Regions from separate parts of the Actinoplanes oblitus genome, predicted to be linked through region 2. Evidence: predicted binding sites of a transcription regulator. Region 2 holds the regulator's gene; the other holds the start of a gene.
What was found. Region 2 encodes HrcA, which represses chaperone genes, less so after heat shock. Its sites were predicted from a motif close to GGTTNGCACNCTCNNNNNGAGNGTGCNAACC; they were not measured.
Positions count from the first base shown of each region.

Region 1: the regulator HrcA is predicted to act here: its motif matches at 6,827-6,857, upstream of groES (co-chaperone GroES).

Region 1 is NZ_CP126980.1:747,962-756,495, reverse strand. Features, by position in the region: gene Actob_RS03490 (peptidase M16 family protein) at 1-64, opposite strand, end outside; gene Actob_RS03485 (ROK family transcriptional regulator) at 244-1,422, opposite strand; gene Actob_RS03480 (sugar ABC transporter permease) at 1,425-2,684, opposite strand; gene Actob_RS03475 (ATP-binding cassette domain-containing protein) at 2,681-3,484, opposite strand; gene Actob_RS03470 (sugar ABC transporter substrate-binding protein) at 3,606-4,712, opposite strand; gene ybaK (Cys-tRNA(Pro) deacylase) at 5,019-5,501, opposite strand; gene Actob_RS03460 (class I SAM-dependent methyltransferase) at 5,587-6,765, opposite strand; gene groES (co-chaperone GroES) at 6,983-7,297, shown strand; gene groL (chaperonin GroEL) at 7,373-8,534, shown strand, end outside.
Region 2 is NZ_CP126980.1:1,407,094-1,415,627, forward strand. Features, by position in the region: gene Actob_RS06400 (PAS domain-containing protein) at 1-1,325, opposite strand, end outside; gene Actob_RS06405 (hypothetical protein) at 1,440-2,294, opposite strand; gene Actob_RS06410 (enoyl-CoA hydratase-related protein) at 2,345-3,121, opposite strand; gene hemW (radical SAM family heme chaperone HemW) at 3,205-4,404, shown strand; gene Actob_RS06420 (DUF4870 domain-containing protein) at 4,410-4,853, opposite strand; gene hrcA (heat-inducible transcriptional repressor HrcA) at 4,967-5,989, shown strand; gene dnaJ (molecular chaperone DnaJ) at 6,024-7,163, shown strand; gene Actob_RS06435 (TetR/AcrR family transcriptional regulator) at 7,595-8,203, opposite strand; gene Actob_RS06440 (epoxide hydrolase family protein) at 8,320-8,534, shown strand, end outside.

The DNA.
Region 1 (8,534 bases), 660 kb from region 2:
CCGGAGCGAGCAGCGCGGGTACGCCGTCCACCTCGAGCGGTGCATCAGGATGGCGGGGGGACATGCGCGGCAGCATAGATCTTCCGCGGCGATCCGCGCCTGCCGGGCTCAGCCGACGCGCCCCGGGTTTCGCTTCCCGGACTCAGCCGACGCGCCCCCGGGGTTTCGCTACCGGGCTCAGCCGACGCGCCCCGGTTTCCGCTACCGGGCTCAGCCGACGCTCCCGGGTTTCGCTTCGCCGGCTCAGCCGACCAGGGGATCGTCGAGCAGGTGCTCGAAGGCGAGCTCCGCGGCGCCGATCAGCGCGGCGTCAGCGCCCAGCTCCGGGGTGCGCAACCGGACGTGCTCGCGGCAGGCCGGCAGGCCCACCGAGTTGAGCCGGCTGCGGATCTGGGCGGCGGCCACCAGATAGACGTCGCGCAGCGTACCGCCGAAGATCACCACCTCCGGGTTGAAGATGTTGACCAGGTTGCCGACGCCGAAGCCGATCCAGTCGCCGACGTGCCGCAGCGCGTGCTGGGCCTGGCTGTCCCCGCGGACCGCGGCGTCCACCACCTCGAGCACCGCGTCCCGCCCGGTCTTGTCGGCCCGTCCGGCGAGGCGGAGCAGCGCGTGCTCGCCGATCTCGGTCTCCCAACAGCCGCGGGAGCCGCAGTCGCACGGCCGGCCGTACGGGTTGACCACCATGTGGCCCACCTCGCCGCCGTAGCCGCCGTGCCCGGTGACCCGGCGGCCGCCGGCCACGATGCCGGCGCCGACGCCGACGTCGCCGTACAGGTAGATGACGTTGTCGCAGCCCACCGCCGCGCCGCGGGCGTGCTCGGCGAGCGCGCAGACGTCGGCGTGGTTGCCGATGCTCAGCGTGGCCGGATCGCCCAGCTCGGCGCGCAGGGCCGCGCCCACCGGCTCCTCGACCCAGCCGATGGTCGGGGCGAGCCGGACCATGCCGTCGTCGCGGCGCACCATGCCGGCCACCGCGAGGCCGCTGCCCACGCAGCGGGAGTCGTCAGGCAGCTGGTCGTGCATCGCCCGGACGAACCGGGCCAGCGGTTCGACGGCCTCGTCGGCGCTCATGCCGGGCGGCCGGTCGGTCTGGTACTGCTCCAGGATCTGCCCGCCGAGCCCGACCCGGGCGGCGCGCAGCCGGTCCACCTCGATGCTGAGGGCGTAGGCGAAGACCCGGTCCGACTCGGGCCGGACGACCAGTGACGGTCGTCCGGCCCGGCCGGTCTCCTTGGGGACCGCCTCGCTGACCAGCCCTGCGGTGATCAGCTCGGCGGTGAGTGCCCCGATGGTGCTGCGGTTGAGGCCGAGCCGGGTGGTGAGTTCCGCCCGGGACGTGGCGCCGTGTACGTGGACGTACCGCAGCAGTGTCCCGAGATTGTGCCGGCGAACCTCTTCCTGGCTGGGCCCCGCTCGCATCGTTACCGGTTGCCCGTGGCGGCGGCCCGGCGCCGGGCCAGGGCGTCGACGCCCGCCGCGATCAGCAGGATCACACCGGTGGCCATGTACCGGCTGCCGGACGAGACGTCCATCAGGAACATGCCGTTGTCGATGACCGCGATCACCGCGCCACCGATCACCGCGTGGATGACCTTGCCCTTGCCGCCGAAGAGGCTGGTGCCACCGATCACCGCCGCGCCGACCGCGAAGAGCAGGGTGGTGCTGCCACCGGTGTTCGGGTCGACCGAGCCGGCCCGGCTGACCGCCATGACGCCGCCGACCGCGGCCATGAACGAACCGATCACGAAGACCGAGATCCGGATCAGGTCGACCGGGATACCGGCCCGGCGGGCGGCCTCGGCGTTGCCGCCGACGGCGTAGACGTGCCGGCCGTACGTGGTGCGGCCCAGGACGAACGTCCAGAGCACCAGGAAGAAGCCGATCACCGGTGCCGCGATCGGCACGCCCTTGAGCGAGGCGATGGCCGGGTTGATCGCCCGCTCCTGGGTCAGGATCGCGGTGGTGATCAGCAGCAGCGCGGCGAGACCGGCGATGCGCAGCGCGATGATGCCGACCGGCTCGGTGACCAGGCCACGCTTGGCCCGGCCGCGGAACCGCATGAACTGGATCAGCGCGAATACCGCCACCGAGCCGATGGCCAGGATCCAGCTCCAGGAGACCGGGAGGCTGTCCTTGTTCAGCGACTTGATGAAGCCGTCCGGGATCGAGATGTTCTTGCCCTCGTCGAGCAGGTTCAGCAGGACGCCCTGGAAGGCCAGGAAGGCGGCCAGCGTGACGACGAACGACGGGATGCCGACCTTCGCCACCAGGAAACCGAGCAGCAGGCCGACCACCATACCGGTGGCCAGCGCGGCGAGCAGCGAGAGTGGCTGGCTGACGCCGTGCTTGGTGAGCAGGATCGCCATCACCGCGCCGCAGACACCGGAGGTGAAACCGGCGGACAGGTCGATCTCGCCGAGCAGCAGGACGAAGATCAGGCCCATCGCGATCATGATGATGCCGGCGGCCTGGTTGAACAGGTTCGCGAAGTTGCCGGCGCTGAAGAACGTGTCGGTCCGCGCGGTGCCGAAGATCAGCACCAGGACGACCAGGCCCAGTACGGCGGGCAGCGCGCCGAGGTCGCCGCCCCGGACCCGGCCCCAGTAGTCCCGGAAGTGGCTGGCGACGGTCGGCTTGACGACCTTGACGCCACCGGCGGTCTCGAGGGTTGAGGTGCTCACTGCTCGGCTCCCGGCATGATCTCGACGAAGTCGGTGGGCTTCTCCGGCGGGAGACCCAGGTTGCCACTGCGTCCGCCGGTGATCAGTTCGACGACCTGCGAGTGGGTGACGTCGCTCGCCTTGACCTGGGCGGCCATCCGGCCGAGGTACAGCGCGGCGATCCGGTCCGAGACCGCGAAGACGTCGTTCATGTTGTGCGAGATGAGCACCACGCCGAGGCCGTTGTCGGCCAGCCGGCGGACCAGCTCCAGCACCTGGGCGGTCTGTGCCACACCCAGAGCGGCGGTCGGCTCGTCCAGGATGACGACCTTGCTGTTCCAGAGCACGGCCTTGGCGATCGCCACGGTCTGCCGCTGGCCACCGGAGAGGCTGGCGACGAGCTGGCGCAGCGACTTGACGGTGCGCACCGAGAGGCTGGCCAGCGTCTCACCGGCCATCTGCTCCATGGTCGGCTCGTCGAGCACGATGCCGCGCTTCTTCTCCCGGCCGAGGAACATGTTCTGGACGATGTCCAGGTTGTCGCAGAGCGCGAGGTCCTGGTAGACGACCTCGATGCCCAGCTCCGAGGCGTCCCGGGGGCTGTGGATGGCGACCTGTTTGCCGTCGAAGGTGACCGTGCCGGCGTCGATCGGGTAGATGCCACTGATGCACTTGACCAGCGTCGACTTACCGGCGCCGTTGTCACCCACCAGGGCGGTGACCTCGCCGGGGTACACGCTCAGTTCGACATCGTGGAGGACCTGTACGGGACCGAAGCTCTTGTCGATCCCGCGCAGTTCCAAGAGGGGTGTCGCGGCCACGGATGTTTCTCCTTCGTTCGGTGACCGACCGTTCAGGGGACCGCTGGAAATCGACTCAGGCGCCGCTCACGGAGGACGTGAGCGGCGCCGTCGCCGGTGATCTAGCGGTGATGCTGCGGGATCAGCTGATGCCCGCGGCCTTGCACTTGTCCGCGAAGGCGGCGGTGCAGAGCTCGGCCTTGGTCACGAAGCCGTCGTCGACAACCGTCTTGACGTTCTCCTTGGTGATCGCCTCCGGCTTCAGCAGCACGGACTTGACCTCCTTCTTCGACTCCGGGTCGGTCACCGAACCGGTGGCCGTGGTCGGGGTCTGGCTCTTGGCCAGCGCGACAGCCAGCTCGGCGGCCGCGTCGGCCTCCTTCTTGATCGCCTTGTAGACGGTCATGCACTGGTCGCCGGCGAGGATGTTCTGCAGACCCTGCACGGTGGCGTCCTGGCCGGTCACCGGGACCTTGCCGTTCAGCTTGTTCTTCTTCAGCACCTCGATGGCCGCGTTACCGAGACCGTCGTTCGCGGCGAGCACGCCGGCGATCTTCGGGTTCTTGGTGAGCTGCTGCTCGAAGATGGTGCCGCCCTTGGCGTTGTCCCAGTCCGGAACCGCGTCGTCCGGGCCCTTGACGAAGTCGCCCGAGTCGAACTTCGGCTTGAGGACCGAGTCGTAGCCCTCCTTGAACAGGGTGGCGTTGTTGTCGGTCGGCGAGCCGTTCAGGTACGACACGACCGGCTTCACGGCCTTGGCCGCGGTCAGGCAGTCCACCAGGCCCTGACCCTGCAGCTTGCCGACCTCGTTGTTGTCGAACGAGACGTAGTAGTCGGCGCCACCGCTCAGCGTCAGACGGTCGTAGTCGATCGTCGCGATGCCGGCCTTCTTGGCGTTCTCCAGGACGTTCTTGCCGGTACCGGAGTCCAGGTTGACGATCATCAGGACCTTGACGCCGCTCTGGATCATGCCGTCGGCGATGGTCTGGAACGAAGTCTTGTCGCCCTGCGCGTTCTTGATCTCGGCCTCGACGCCCGCGGCCTTGAACGCCTCGGTGAGGTACTTGGTGTCCGCCGTCTCCCAGCGAGCCGAGCTCTTGGTGTCGGGCAGGATCACGCCGACCTTGCCGGCCTTGGCGGTGTCGCCGGAGCCGGACTTGGCGGTGTCGTCGCTCTTGTCGCCACAGGCGGCCATGCTGCCGGTGGCCAGGAGGCCGACGGCGGCAAGGGCGAACAGTCCCTTACGCATTCCGTATGTCCTTTCGGGGGGTAAATCCGGAGCCTTCGTTCGGATTTGTCAGGGGTGTGGTGCGTGCCTGGGAGTGTCGCTCCCCTGGGCGCCGATGGATCAGGAACCGGTTTGTTGTGCCCGGCAACGTATTCCGGCGGTGGCCTAGAACACAAGGCACCCCGGTGATCTATCTCGTAACGAGGGATAACAATCCGGCAACGTGGTCGCCTCGCAACCCGCCCGACCCGCCCCCGAAAGTCGCGTTTCCCGTCGCATGACGTAACGCTAAGTAATAACTCGCTCGGATGTCGGCGGAACCCGGCGTCACGTCCGGATCATGGCAACGGTGGCGCCGGTCAACCTGATCAACTCGGTCGGCGCGAGGGCGACCTGCAGGCCGCGCCGACCGGCCGAGACGTACATCAGGTCCAGTCCGGTCACCGAGTCGTCGATCACTGTGGGCAGCCGCTTGCGCTGACCCAGCGGACTGATCCCGCCGCGGACGTACCCACTGCTGCGCTCGGCGACGGCGCGGTCGGCCAGCGTCGCCCGCTTGCCGCCAGCCGCCTGCGCGAGGGCCTTCAGGTCCAGATCGCCGGTGACCGGCACGACGCCGACCACGAGCCGGCCGTCCACCTCGGCCACCAGCGTCTTGAACACCCGTTCCGGTGGCACGCCGAGGGCCGCCGCGACCAGGGCGCCGTAGTTCGGGGCGTCCGGGGACACCTCGTACGGGTGCAGGGTGTGCGCCACTCGCTCCGCGGTCAGCAGCGCGGTGGCCGGGGTGCCGGCCGCTTTCTTCGGCATGCGCCGCACGCTACTCCGGGAGTGATCCACCCGTACGCCCGATTCGGGCGCGTTACGACGGTTCGGTGCCGTCCTCCGGAACTCCTCAGGAATGCGCCGTCAACAGCGCGGTGGGTGCGCCGTCCACCCGGGTCAGCACCAGCCCCGCCGCGTGCGGCCCGGACAGCTTGAGGTCCTTGCGCAGCTGGTCGGGGACGAGGGCCGACCCGCGCTTGCGGATCTCCAGGGTGCCGACGCCCCGCTCGCGGAGCAGGGCCCGCAGCCGCTTCAGGGAGAACGGCAGCACGTCGGTGACCGCCAGCCGCCTGGCGAACGGCGTGTCCACCGGCTCGTCGGTGTAGACGTAGGCGATCGCCGGGTCGGCCAGCCGCCCGCCGATCAGCTCGGCGAACTCGGCGACCAGATGCGACCGGACCACCGCCGGATCCGGGTCGTAGAACCACGCGCCGACCGGGCCGACCGGGGCCTGCTCCAGGCCCGAACCGGTCAGCTCACCGAGGCCGACCAGGGTGGCCCGGCGCGGCGCGGACGCCAGCGGCCCGCACCAGAACGCCGCCTCGACCAGGTCGCCGCCGACGCTCACCCACTCGCCCTCCGCACCCGGCGGCAGCAGCCCGTGGTCGATGCCGGGAGCGAGCTTGAGCACCGTCCGCGGCACCCGCCCGGCCAGCCCGGCCACGAAGTCCCAGGGCGGCGAGTACGCCTTCGGGTCGAACACCCGGCCCCGCCCGGCCTGCCGCCGGGCCGGATCGGCGAACACCGCGTCGTACCGCTCCACCTCCACCGTGGTGGCGTCGGCGCAGACCACCGTGATGCGGTCGGCCAGCCCGGCGGCTTCGGCGTTCGCGGCGGCCAGCGCGGCGGTGCCCGGGTCGGCGTCCACCGCGTACACCGCGATCCCGTGCCGGGCCGCGGCCAATGCGTCGGACCCCAGCCCGCAGCCGAGATCCGCGAGGGTCGTCACGCCGCAGGCGGCGAGCCGGGCCGCCCGGCGCTCCGCGACCACCGCGCGAGTCGCCTGCTCCAGGCCCGGACGGGTGAAGAACATTCCGGTGGCGTCCGGGCCGAACTTCATCGCCGCCCGGCGGCGCAAACTAGCCTGGGTGAGTGCGGCGGCGGACAGCTCCGCGCCGAAGCCCCGGGCCCGTAAGGCCGAGGCCGCGGCGAGCGGCTCACCGTCGCCGACCTCGGCCGCCACGGCCAGGGCCTCGGTCCCTTCCGGGGTTTGCAGGAGAGCGAGAAGTTCAGGGGTCACACCAGGCATTCTCCCCGGCGTGACAGGTTGGCACTCTGGTTGACGGAGTGCTAGTTCCGGCATAATCTCCGATTAGCACTCTCAACATGAGGGTGCCAGCCGCCCGGGCTTGCTCGTGGCGGTTAGGCACCAGGCGGACCGGCACCCGCGACGACGGCCCCGCCCGGTGGCATGAGGCATCTGACCGGCCTGTTTCATGGCCGGCGAAACCTGTACCCAGGAGGGTATGCCCGTGACTACCGCGACCAAGGTTGCGATCAAGCCGCTCGAGGACCGCATCGTGGTCCAGGCGAACGAGGCGGAGACCACCACGGCGTCGGGCATCGTGATCCCCGACACCGCGAAGGAGAAGCCGCAGGAGGGCACCGTCCTCGCCGTCGGCCCCGGCCGGATCGACGACAAGGGCAACCGCGTCCCGCTCGACGTCAAGGTCGGCGACGTGGTCCTCTACTCGAAGTACGGCGGCACCGAGGTCAAGTACGCCGGTGAGGAGTACCTGGTGCTCTCCGCCCGCGACGTCCTCGCGGTCATCGAGAAGTAAGACCTAAACCGACTGTGCAGACGCCCTGTTCCGGGAAATCGGGGCAGGGCGTCGGCGCGTGAAGGGACCTCATACATGGCGAAGATCCTCAGTTTCTCTGACGACGCCCGGCACCTGCTGGAGCACGGCGTCAACACGCTCGCCGACACGGTCAAGGTCACTCTCGGCCCGCGCGGCCGCAACGTCGTCCTGGACAAGAAGTTCGGCGCCCCGACGATCACCAACGACGGCGTCACCATCGCCAAGGAGATCGAGCTCACCGACCCGTACGAGAACCTTGGCGCGCAGCTGGTCAAGGAGGTGGCGACGAAGACCAACGACGTCGCCGGCGACGGGACCACCACGGCCACCGTGCTGGCGCAGGCGCTGGTCCGCGAGGGTCTGCGCAACGTCACCGCGGGTGCCAACCCGATCGGCCTCAAGCGCGGCATGGACCAGGCCGCCGAGGCCGTCTCCAAGGCGCTGCTGGGCAAGGCCGTCGAGGTCGCCGACCACAAGGCGATCGCGAACGTGGCCACCATCTCGGCGCAGGACGCCACCATCGGCGAGCTGATCGCCGAGGCGATGGACCGGGTCGGCCGCGACGGTGTGATCACCGTCGAGGAGGGCTCCGCCCTGCACACCGAGCTCGACGTCACCGAGGGTCTGCAGTTCGACAAGGGCTTCATCTCGCCGAACTTCGTGACCGACGCCGAGTCGCAGGAGGCGGTGCTGGAGGACGCGCACATCCTCCTCACCACGCAGAAGATCTCCAGCATCGAGGAGCTGCTCCCGCTGCTGGAGAAGGTGCTGCAGACCGGCAAGCCGCTGCTGATCGTGGCGGAGGACGTGGAGGGCCAGGCGCTCTCCACCCTGGTGGTCAACTCGCTGCGCAAGACCCTCAAGGTCGCCGCGGTGAAGGCCCCCGGTTTCGGTGACCGCCGCAAGGCGATCCTGCAGGACCTGGCGATCGCCACCGGCGGCGAGCTGATCGCCCCCGAGCTCGGTTACAAGCTCGACCAGGTCGGCCTGGAGCAGCTGGGCAGCGCCCGGCGCATCGTGGTCGACAAGGAGAACACCACCATCGTCGACGGTGGCGGCAACGCCGCCGAGGTCGCCGACCGGGTCTCGCAGATCCGCAAGGAGATCGAGGCGTCGGACTCCGACTGGGACCGGGAGAAGCTCTCGGAGCGGCTGGCCAAGCTCTCCGGCGGCATCGCGGTGATCAAGGTCGGCGCCGCGACCGAGGTCGAGATGA
Region 2 (8,534 bases):
AGCTCGACCCGGCCGAGCAGCTCGCGCAGCGCCGGGCTGGCGTAACGCACCCGCTGGTCGGCGTCGATCACCACCATCAGGTCGGCCGTGTTGCGGATCACCGCGCGCAGGTAGAGATCGCTGTCCCGCCGGCCGATCGCCTCGACCAGGGTGATCCGGTCCAGGGCCAGCGCGGCCTGCCCGGCCAGCACCTCCAGGGCGTCGTGGCCGGCGACCAACTCCCGCCGGCGACCGGTGATGATCAGCGCGCCGCCGCTGGGCCGGGCCACGTCGAGCGGTTCCAGGCGCAGTGGGCAGACCAGGGTGCGGTCGTCCGGATCGGCAGCGGCCAGCCACCAGCCGCGCGTCGCCGGACCGGTCACCGCGGGCGGCTGCTCGGCGGGGGACAGCTCGTCGGCGAGCGACACCCGGCGCACCGCCTGCGGCGGCAGCAGCCGGGCGACCGCGGCGCGCACCGCGGCGTCGACGGCCGGCCGGTCCGCGGCGGCGACCAGGGCCGCCGTCGCGGCACGCAGGCCCCGCTCGCGGGTGAGCGCCTGGCTGTGCCGGCGGATCGCGTCGGCCAGCCGGGTGATGGTGAGCAGCAGGGTGAGGGCGCCGGTGATGGCGATCACCGGCCCGTCGTCGACCCGCCCGTGCAGGGACTCGATGAGCAGCACGACGGGCGGGCCGCAGGCGGACACCGTGAGCATCGCCGACCACCGGAACTTCCAGGGGCTGGGCCGGACCGTGGCCGGCTCGGTCAGCCGGACCATCGACGGGTGCAGCGCGGCCAGCGCCCAGCAGAGGTAGAGCACCACGTACGCCGACTCGGTCAGCGGGCCCTTGGCCAGCGGATAGCCGATGTCGCCGGTCAGCATCCCGAGCGCGCCGAGCAGCAGCAGCCACGCGGAGACGTTGCGCCGGTCGCCGGTCACCAGGCGGCCGGCCACCCCGATCAGCAGCAGGTCACCGATGACGTCGGCGGGCGGGACGGCGCCGAACTGCCCGTGCGAGCCGATCACGAAGACCCAGATGATCAGCAGCGCCGAGCAGGAGAAGGCGAGCAGGTCGATCAGCCGGGCCCGGTCGACCAGCAGCGCGCCGCCCCGGGTGAACTGCAGCAGGCAGAGCGCGACCAGGCCGAACATCACCAGGTACCAGGCATCCGCGACGTCCCGCAGGTGATACGAGTAGAAGACATCGCCCACCGCGAGCGTGACCAGCGACCCGGCGAGCAGCCACCAGGGCGCCCGCCGCGCCGGTCGATGGCGCCGCACACCGTAGGTGATCGCCCCGAGGCCCCCCGCTCCCAGCAGGATCCATTCGAGCGCTCCCCAGAACACGCCCTACTTAGTACCAGGGCGGTTGCGCAGTGTCCATGTCGATGTATACGCAGCGCAACCCAGGGATGCGGGCCAAGAACTACGGCATGTCACCGAAAGTTGCGGGGAGCGTCGTCAGCTGAAGACTTCGGCGACGACGCGGCCGTCATCGTGGGCGCCGGCCGTGGTTACTTGCTGCCACTTGCCGTCCGGGGCGTGCCACTCCAGGTTGCCGAAACGTACCCGTTCGAGGCCGGTCGCCGAGGCGTGCGAGACCAGCCAGTGCGCGTATCGCCAGCCGCTGTCCGCGGTGCTGACCGAGACCGTGAGACCGGCCGCCTCCGTGCTGGCGGCGTCCAGTTTCTTGCCCCAGTCGAGTTTGAGGCCGCGCAGCAGGGCGGTCGCCGCGGCCGCGCCGCGCACCACCGGGGAGCCGGAGACGGTGCACTCGACGGCGCCGGTGGCCCGGCCCATCAGCGCGCGGGCCAGCACCCGGGACTCGTCCGCCCACTTCTCGTACGCGTTCGGGTACGCCGAGCGCTGCACCCGCTGGGCGGCGTCGGTCACCCGCATCTGCTGCCAGCCCTTCACCTTGCGCAGCGCGGTGTAGAACTTGCCGGCGGCGTACCTCGGATCCTTGATCTGCTCGACGGTGCCCCAGCCCTGGCTGGGGCGCTGCTGGAAGAGGCCCACCGAGTCGCGGTCGCCGTCGTCCAGGTTTTCCAGCTTGGACTCCTGCAGCGCGGTGGCCAGCGCCACCACCAGGGCCTGCTCCGGCATCTCCCGGCGGATGCCGATCGCGGCGATGGTGGCCGCGTTGGCCATCTGCACCGAGTCCAGGGTCACCTCGCCGTCGGCGCGGACCGTGCACTCCGGGCCGAGCCGGGGCAGCTTGATGCCGCCCGGGCTCTGCCGGAGCACGACGATCACGCTGACCACGGCGATGAGGACGAGCGAGACGAGTACCCCGACCACTGGCTTAACCCGCACCGCACCTCCTCGTCATGGGACGCCAAGCCTAATCAACGAGCGCACGGAGATCATCGTGACTGCGCCGGAACCCAATTCGGATCGCGTTTCTCCCGGCGGGCGGCCACGCCCTCGCGGCCCTCGGCGGAGGTGAAGTATCCCGCCGATCGGTCACTGAGGTCGGCCAGTTCGGTGCGGATGGACTCCGACCTGGTACGCCGCAGCAGCTGCTTGGTGCCGGCCAGTGCCAGCGGGCCACCCTTGATCAGCGACGCGCAGTAGTCCGCCACCGCCCGGTCCAGCTCCTCGTCCGCGACGGCGGCGGTGACCAGCCCGATCTCGGCGGCCCGGGCGCCGTCGAAGACGTCGCCGGTCAGGTAGAGCTCGGCCGCCGCCCGCGGCGCCAGCCGGGGCAGCACGGTGGCACTGATCACCGCGGGGATCACCCCGAGCCGGACCTCGGTGAACGCGAAGGTGGCCGACCGGGCGCAGACCGCGATGTCGGCGGCGCCGATCAGTCCCAGGCCACCGGCCCGGGCCGGCCCGGCGATCCGGGCCACCACCGGTTTCGGGAACTCCCAGAGCGCGGCGAGCAGGTCGGCCATCAGCTCCACCGGCAGGCGCTCGCCCGGCCGGGTCGCGGCGGTCTCCTTCAGGTCGGCGCCGGAGCAGAAGACCGGGCCGGTGTGCGAGAGCACCACCACCCGGACCGCCGGGTCGGCGGCCGCGGCGCCGAGCGCGGTGAGCAGCTCGGTGATCAGGGCGCGGGAGAGGGCGTTGCGGTTCGCGGGGCTGTCCAGCGTGAGAGTGGTCACCCCGGCGACGGTGACGGTACCGACCAGATCCATGTCCGGCACCTTAACGCTTCCTTGGGCGCGGCCCCAGGAGATCCACGAGCGGTCGTCCCGCGGGGACCAGGCACACTTGGCGGATGGCCGGCGCACTCCCTGATGGCGAACCCGTTCCCGCGGACGGGTCGCTCCCCGACACAGCAACTCGCGAGGTGGGCGCGCGGGGCTTCGCGGTCTACGTCCACGTGCCGTTCTGCGCGAGCCGGTGCGGGTACTGCGACTTCAACACCTACACCGCGAGCGAGCTGGGCGGCGGGGCGAGCCGGGACGAGTACGCGGACACCGTCCTGAAGGAGCTGGAGCTGGCCGCGAAGGTGATCCAGCCCGGCCGGGTGGACACCGTTTTCGTCGGCGGCGGGACACCGACGCTCCTGTCCGCCACCGATCTCGGAAAGATCCTGGAGGGCGTCGACCGCACCTGGGGGCTGGCGGCCGATGCCGAGGTGACCACCGAGGCGAACCCGGAATCGGTGGACACGTCCTCTCTGACGGCGCTGCGGACGGCCGGCTTCACCCGGATCTCGCTGGGCATGCAGTCCTCCGCCGAGCACGTGCTGCGGGTGCTGGACCGCAAGCACACCGCCGGCCGCGCACCCCGGGCCGCCGAGGAGGCCCGGAAAGCCGGCTTCGAGCACGTCAACCTGGATCTGATCTACGGCACGCCGGGCGAGACCGCGGACGACTTCGCCCGCTCGCTGCGGACCGTCGTCGACGCCGGGGTGGACCACGTCAGCGCCTACGCCCTGATCGTCGAGGACGGCACCCGGATGGCCACCCGGATGCGCCGGGGTGAGCTGCCCTACCCCTCCGACGACGTGGCCGCCGACCGCTACCTGGCCGCCGAGGAGGCGCTCACCGCCGCCGGCTTCCAGTGGTACGAGGTGTCCAACTGGGCGAAACCCGGCGGCGAGTGCCGGCACAACCTGCGGTATTGGACCGGCGCCGACTGGTGGGGGCTGGGACCCGGGGCGCACAGCCACGTCGGCGGGGTGCGCTGGTGGAACGTGAAGCATCCGTCGGCGTACGCAAATCGTCTGAATGATGGGGTTTCCCCCGGTCACGGTCGTGAGCTGCTCAGTGCTGAGGACCGGCACGTCGAGGACGTGATGCTGCGGGTCCGGCTGCGCGAGGGGATCCCGCTGGACCGGGTGGACCCGGGCGGCGCGGCCCGGGCCCTCGGCGACGGGCTGCTGGAGCCGGACGCGTACGCCGATGGTCTGCTGGTTCTGACCTTGCGCGGCCGGCTGCTGGCCGACGCGGTGATCCGCGACCTGGTCTGAGCCGGTTACCGCAGGAACCTGCCGCTCATCGGATAGCGGTAGGGCTCGTTGTTGGCGGCCTTGATCCCGGCGATCACCCCGAAGATCGTGCCGGCCAGCCAGGCGAGCACGGTGATCGCCACCCCGATACCGAAGCAGATGGTGGCGTACCCGATCAGCGCGATGATCGACCAGAGCACCTGGAAGTTCAGCGCGCTGATCGACTCGGCGCGCACGGCCGGCGATCGGTCACCGCGAGCCAGCAGCGAGATCAACGGCGCCACCCAACCGGCGCACCCGCCGCCGACGAACGCGCCGGCCGCGCCGCCCAGGTGGGCGACCAGGATCCAGGCGCGATCCTCCGAGCCGAGGGCCGGATAGCCGGGCTGGTATCCGCCCGGCGGGGGAGTGTAAGGGGATCCGGGGGACGTAGGGTACCCGTCACCTGGCGGTCGAGGCGGCTCCGTCATGGCCGACACGCTATCGGAGACCGAACAACGGCGGACCTTTCGATCATCGCGTTGCCGCCCGCCGCGAAGTAGACTGGCACTCTGTCCGCGGGAGTGCCAGAGGGAGGGGTCATATGAGTCTGGATGACCGCAAGCTCGAGGTGCTGCGGGCGATCGTCGAGGATTATGTGAAAACTCGCGAGCCGGTCGGCAGCAAGGCGCTGGTCGAGCGCCACCAGCTCGGCGTCTCCTCGGCCACGGTGCGCAACGACATGGCCGTCCTCGAGGAGGAGGGCTACATCCGGCAGCCGCACACCAGCGCCGGCCGGGTGCCCACCGACGCCGGTTACCGGCTCTTCGTCGACCGGCTCACCCGGATCAAGCCGCTCAGCCCGGCCGAGCGCCGCGCCATCGAGCGCTTCATGATCGGCGTGGTCGACCTCGACGATGTGGTGCATCGCACGGTCCGCCTGCTCGCCCAGCTGACCCGCCAGGTCGCGGTGGTGCAGTATCCGAGCCTGTCCCGCTCCACCGTGCGGCACCTGGAGCTGGTCCCGATCTCCACCACCCGGCTGATGCTCGTGATGATCACCGACACCGGCCGGGTCGAGCAGCGCCTGGTCGAGATGCCCGGCCCGGTCCCCGACGGCGAGGTGTGGGACCTGCGCCGCCGGGTGAACGAGAAATTGGCCGGTCAGAAATTGGCAGACACCCCGCCCCTGGTGCAGAAACTCGTCGACGAGTGCGTGCCCGGGAGCCGGGGGAACATGGCGTGCCTGGCCACCGTTCTGCTGGAGACGCTGGTCGAGCGGAGTGAGGAGCGCCTCGCGCTCGCCGGGACGGCCAACCTCACCCGCGGCGGTGTGTTGGACTTTCAGGGCACGCTGCGTCCCGTACTCGAAGCGCTCGAGGAGGAGGTCATCCTCCTCAAGCTGATCGGCGACCTGGAGCCGAGCACCACCCGGGTCCGGATCGGCGACGAGAACGAGATCGACAACCTCCGGTCGGCATCCGTGGTCAGCACGGGTTACGGACCGGGTGCGACGATCGTTGGTGGGCTCGGCGTGCTGGGGCCGACAAGGATGGACTACCCCGGCACCATCGCTACTGTTCGTGCAGTGGCACGCTACGTTGGCGACCTGTTGGCACAGAATTGACGGATCCGCGCAGACATTGAGGACTCCAAACCCCGTGGCCAAGGACTACTACGGAATTCTCGGCGTGAGCCGGGAAGCCACCGACGACGAGATCAAGCGCGCCTACCGCAAACTGGCTCGGCAGTACCACCCGGACGTCAACCCCGATCCGGAGGCGCACGAGAAGTTCAAGGACATCAACGCGGCGTACGAGGTTCTCTCCGACGACCAGAAGCGGCAGATCGTCGACCTCGGCGGTGACCCGCTGGCGCCCGGCGGCGGCGCGCCCGGCGGCGGTCCCGGCGGGGCCGGCCCGTTCGTCGGCTTCCAGGACATCATGGATGCCTTCTTCGGCACCGCGGCCGGTGGCGGCTCGCGCGGGCCGCGGCCGCGCACCCGTCCCGGCGCCGACGCCATCCTGCGTCTCGAGCTCGACCTGGTGGAGACCGCGTTCGGTGTCGAGGCGCCGATCACCGTGGACACCGCGGTGCTCTGCACCCAGTGCTCCGGCGCCGGCACCGCGTCCGGCACCCACCTGGCCACCTGCGAGGTCTGCGGCGGCCGCGGCGAGGTGCAGTCGGTGCAGCGCACCTTCCTCGGCCAGGTCGTCTCGTCCCGCCCCTGCGCGAACTGCCAGGGACACGGCACGATCATCCCGACCCCGTGCCCGACCTGCGCCGGCGACGGCCGGATCCGCACCCGCCGCTCGCTGACCGTGAAGATCCCGGCCGGCGTCGAGGACGGCATGCGCATCCGCCTGGCCCAGCAGGGCGAGGTCGGCCCCGGCGGTGGCACCGCCGGTGACCTCTACGTCGAGATCCACGAGCGCCCGCACGACGTCTACTCGCGCAAGGGCGACGACCTGCACTGCCGGGTCACGCTGCCGATGACGGCCGCCGCGCTCGGCACCAGGATGACCATCAAGACCCTCGACGGCGAGGAGAACATCGAGGTCAAAGCGGGGACGCAGCCGGCCAGCACGCTGCGGATCCGGGGCAAGGGGGTGCCGCACCTGCGTGGTCAGGGCCGCGGTGATCTCTTCGTCCACCTGGACGTCAAGACGCCGACCAAGCTGACCGCGGACCAGGAGCGGATGCTGCGCGACTTCGCGAAAACGCGCGGCGAGGACATCGCCGAGCTGAGCAAGCAGGGCGGCTTCTTCAGCCGGATGCGGGACGCCTTCAACGGCCACTGATCGCCGGGTCATCAAGATCAAATTCACGGGCTTGATGACTCGGATCCGCGCTGATCACTGATCGTCGCTCCCGCCAGGGACCCTTGCGGGCCGGGCAGGACGCTGGCGCGTCCAGAACGCCCGGCCCGCCAGGGACCCTTGCGGGCCGGGCAGGACGCTGGCGCGTCCAGAACGCCCGGCCCGCAAGGGCGACGTCCGCGGGTGGTTGCGACGTGTCAACCCCCGGACCGAGCCGGCGGCGTCGCTCTCGCCGGGTGGTGGTGAGTGGGCGTCGCTCTCGCCGGGTGGTAGTGGGTGGGCGTCGCTCTCGCCGGGTGGTAGCGGCTTTCGTGAAGCGAGCGGCGCTGGTGTCGGCGTGTGGTCGCGGCTCGACCGTCACATGGTCGGTGCCGGTCGCCCCGGGTGCCGGGCGCCGGTCTCGCCCGGCGACCTCACCGGGGCAGCCAGCGCCAGTCCAGCTCCAGCGGAACCGGTGGCGGACCGGGCAACGGGCCGTCGGCGCGCAGGCCGTCGAGCAGCATGGTGAGACATCGCCGGCGCAGCTCGCCGGTGCGGCCCGGATCGGGGACGCGGATCGCCGCGCACATCTCCAGCAGCAGTGTCACGTCCGCGGGACCGACGCCCGGGCGCAGGTGTGGCTGGGCCCGCTCGACCAGGCCGGTGGCGAGCTCGGAGGCCCGGCGCGCGTCCTCGTTCATCTGCTCGGTCGGGGTGAACGTGCCGGCCAGATGCACGGTGAGCGAGTGCACGTCGGCCCGCACCACGCCGTGCAGGAACGTGGTTAACGCGGCCCAGTCGTCCGGCTCGCGGGCGGCCCGCTCGGCCTCCGTGATGAAGATCCGCAGCCCGTCGTGGCAGAGCGTGCGGAGCAGATCCTCCTTGCTCGGATAGCGCCGGTAGAGCGCGCCGATGCCGACCTTGGCCCGCTCGGCGACCGCGGCGACCGGCGCGCGCGGGTCGGTCAGGAAGATCTCCCGGGCCGCGACCAGGATCGCCTCGTTGTTGCGAACGGCCTGCTCGCCGCGCCCAGGTCGCCTCATGCCGACAAGCCTACCGGAACGGAACGAAGTATTCCGCTCCGCTTCGCCGAGTGCTACATTGGAACGGAACGAAGCATTCCGTTCCGTTCGAGCGCTCACTCCCCGAGGAGCAGGACATGGCCCCGATCCGCCCCTTCCGCATCGACGTGCCCCAGGCCGATCTGGATGACCTGCGCGACCGCCTCGCCCGCACCCGCTGGACCCCGGAGATCCCCGGCCAGGGCTGGACCCGTGGCGTCCCGGTCGACTACCTGCGCGGGCTGGCCGACTACTGGGCCGGTGAGTTCGACTGGCGTGCCGCCGAGGCGCGGCTCAACGAGTTGCCCCAGTT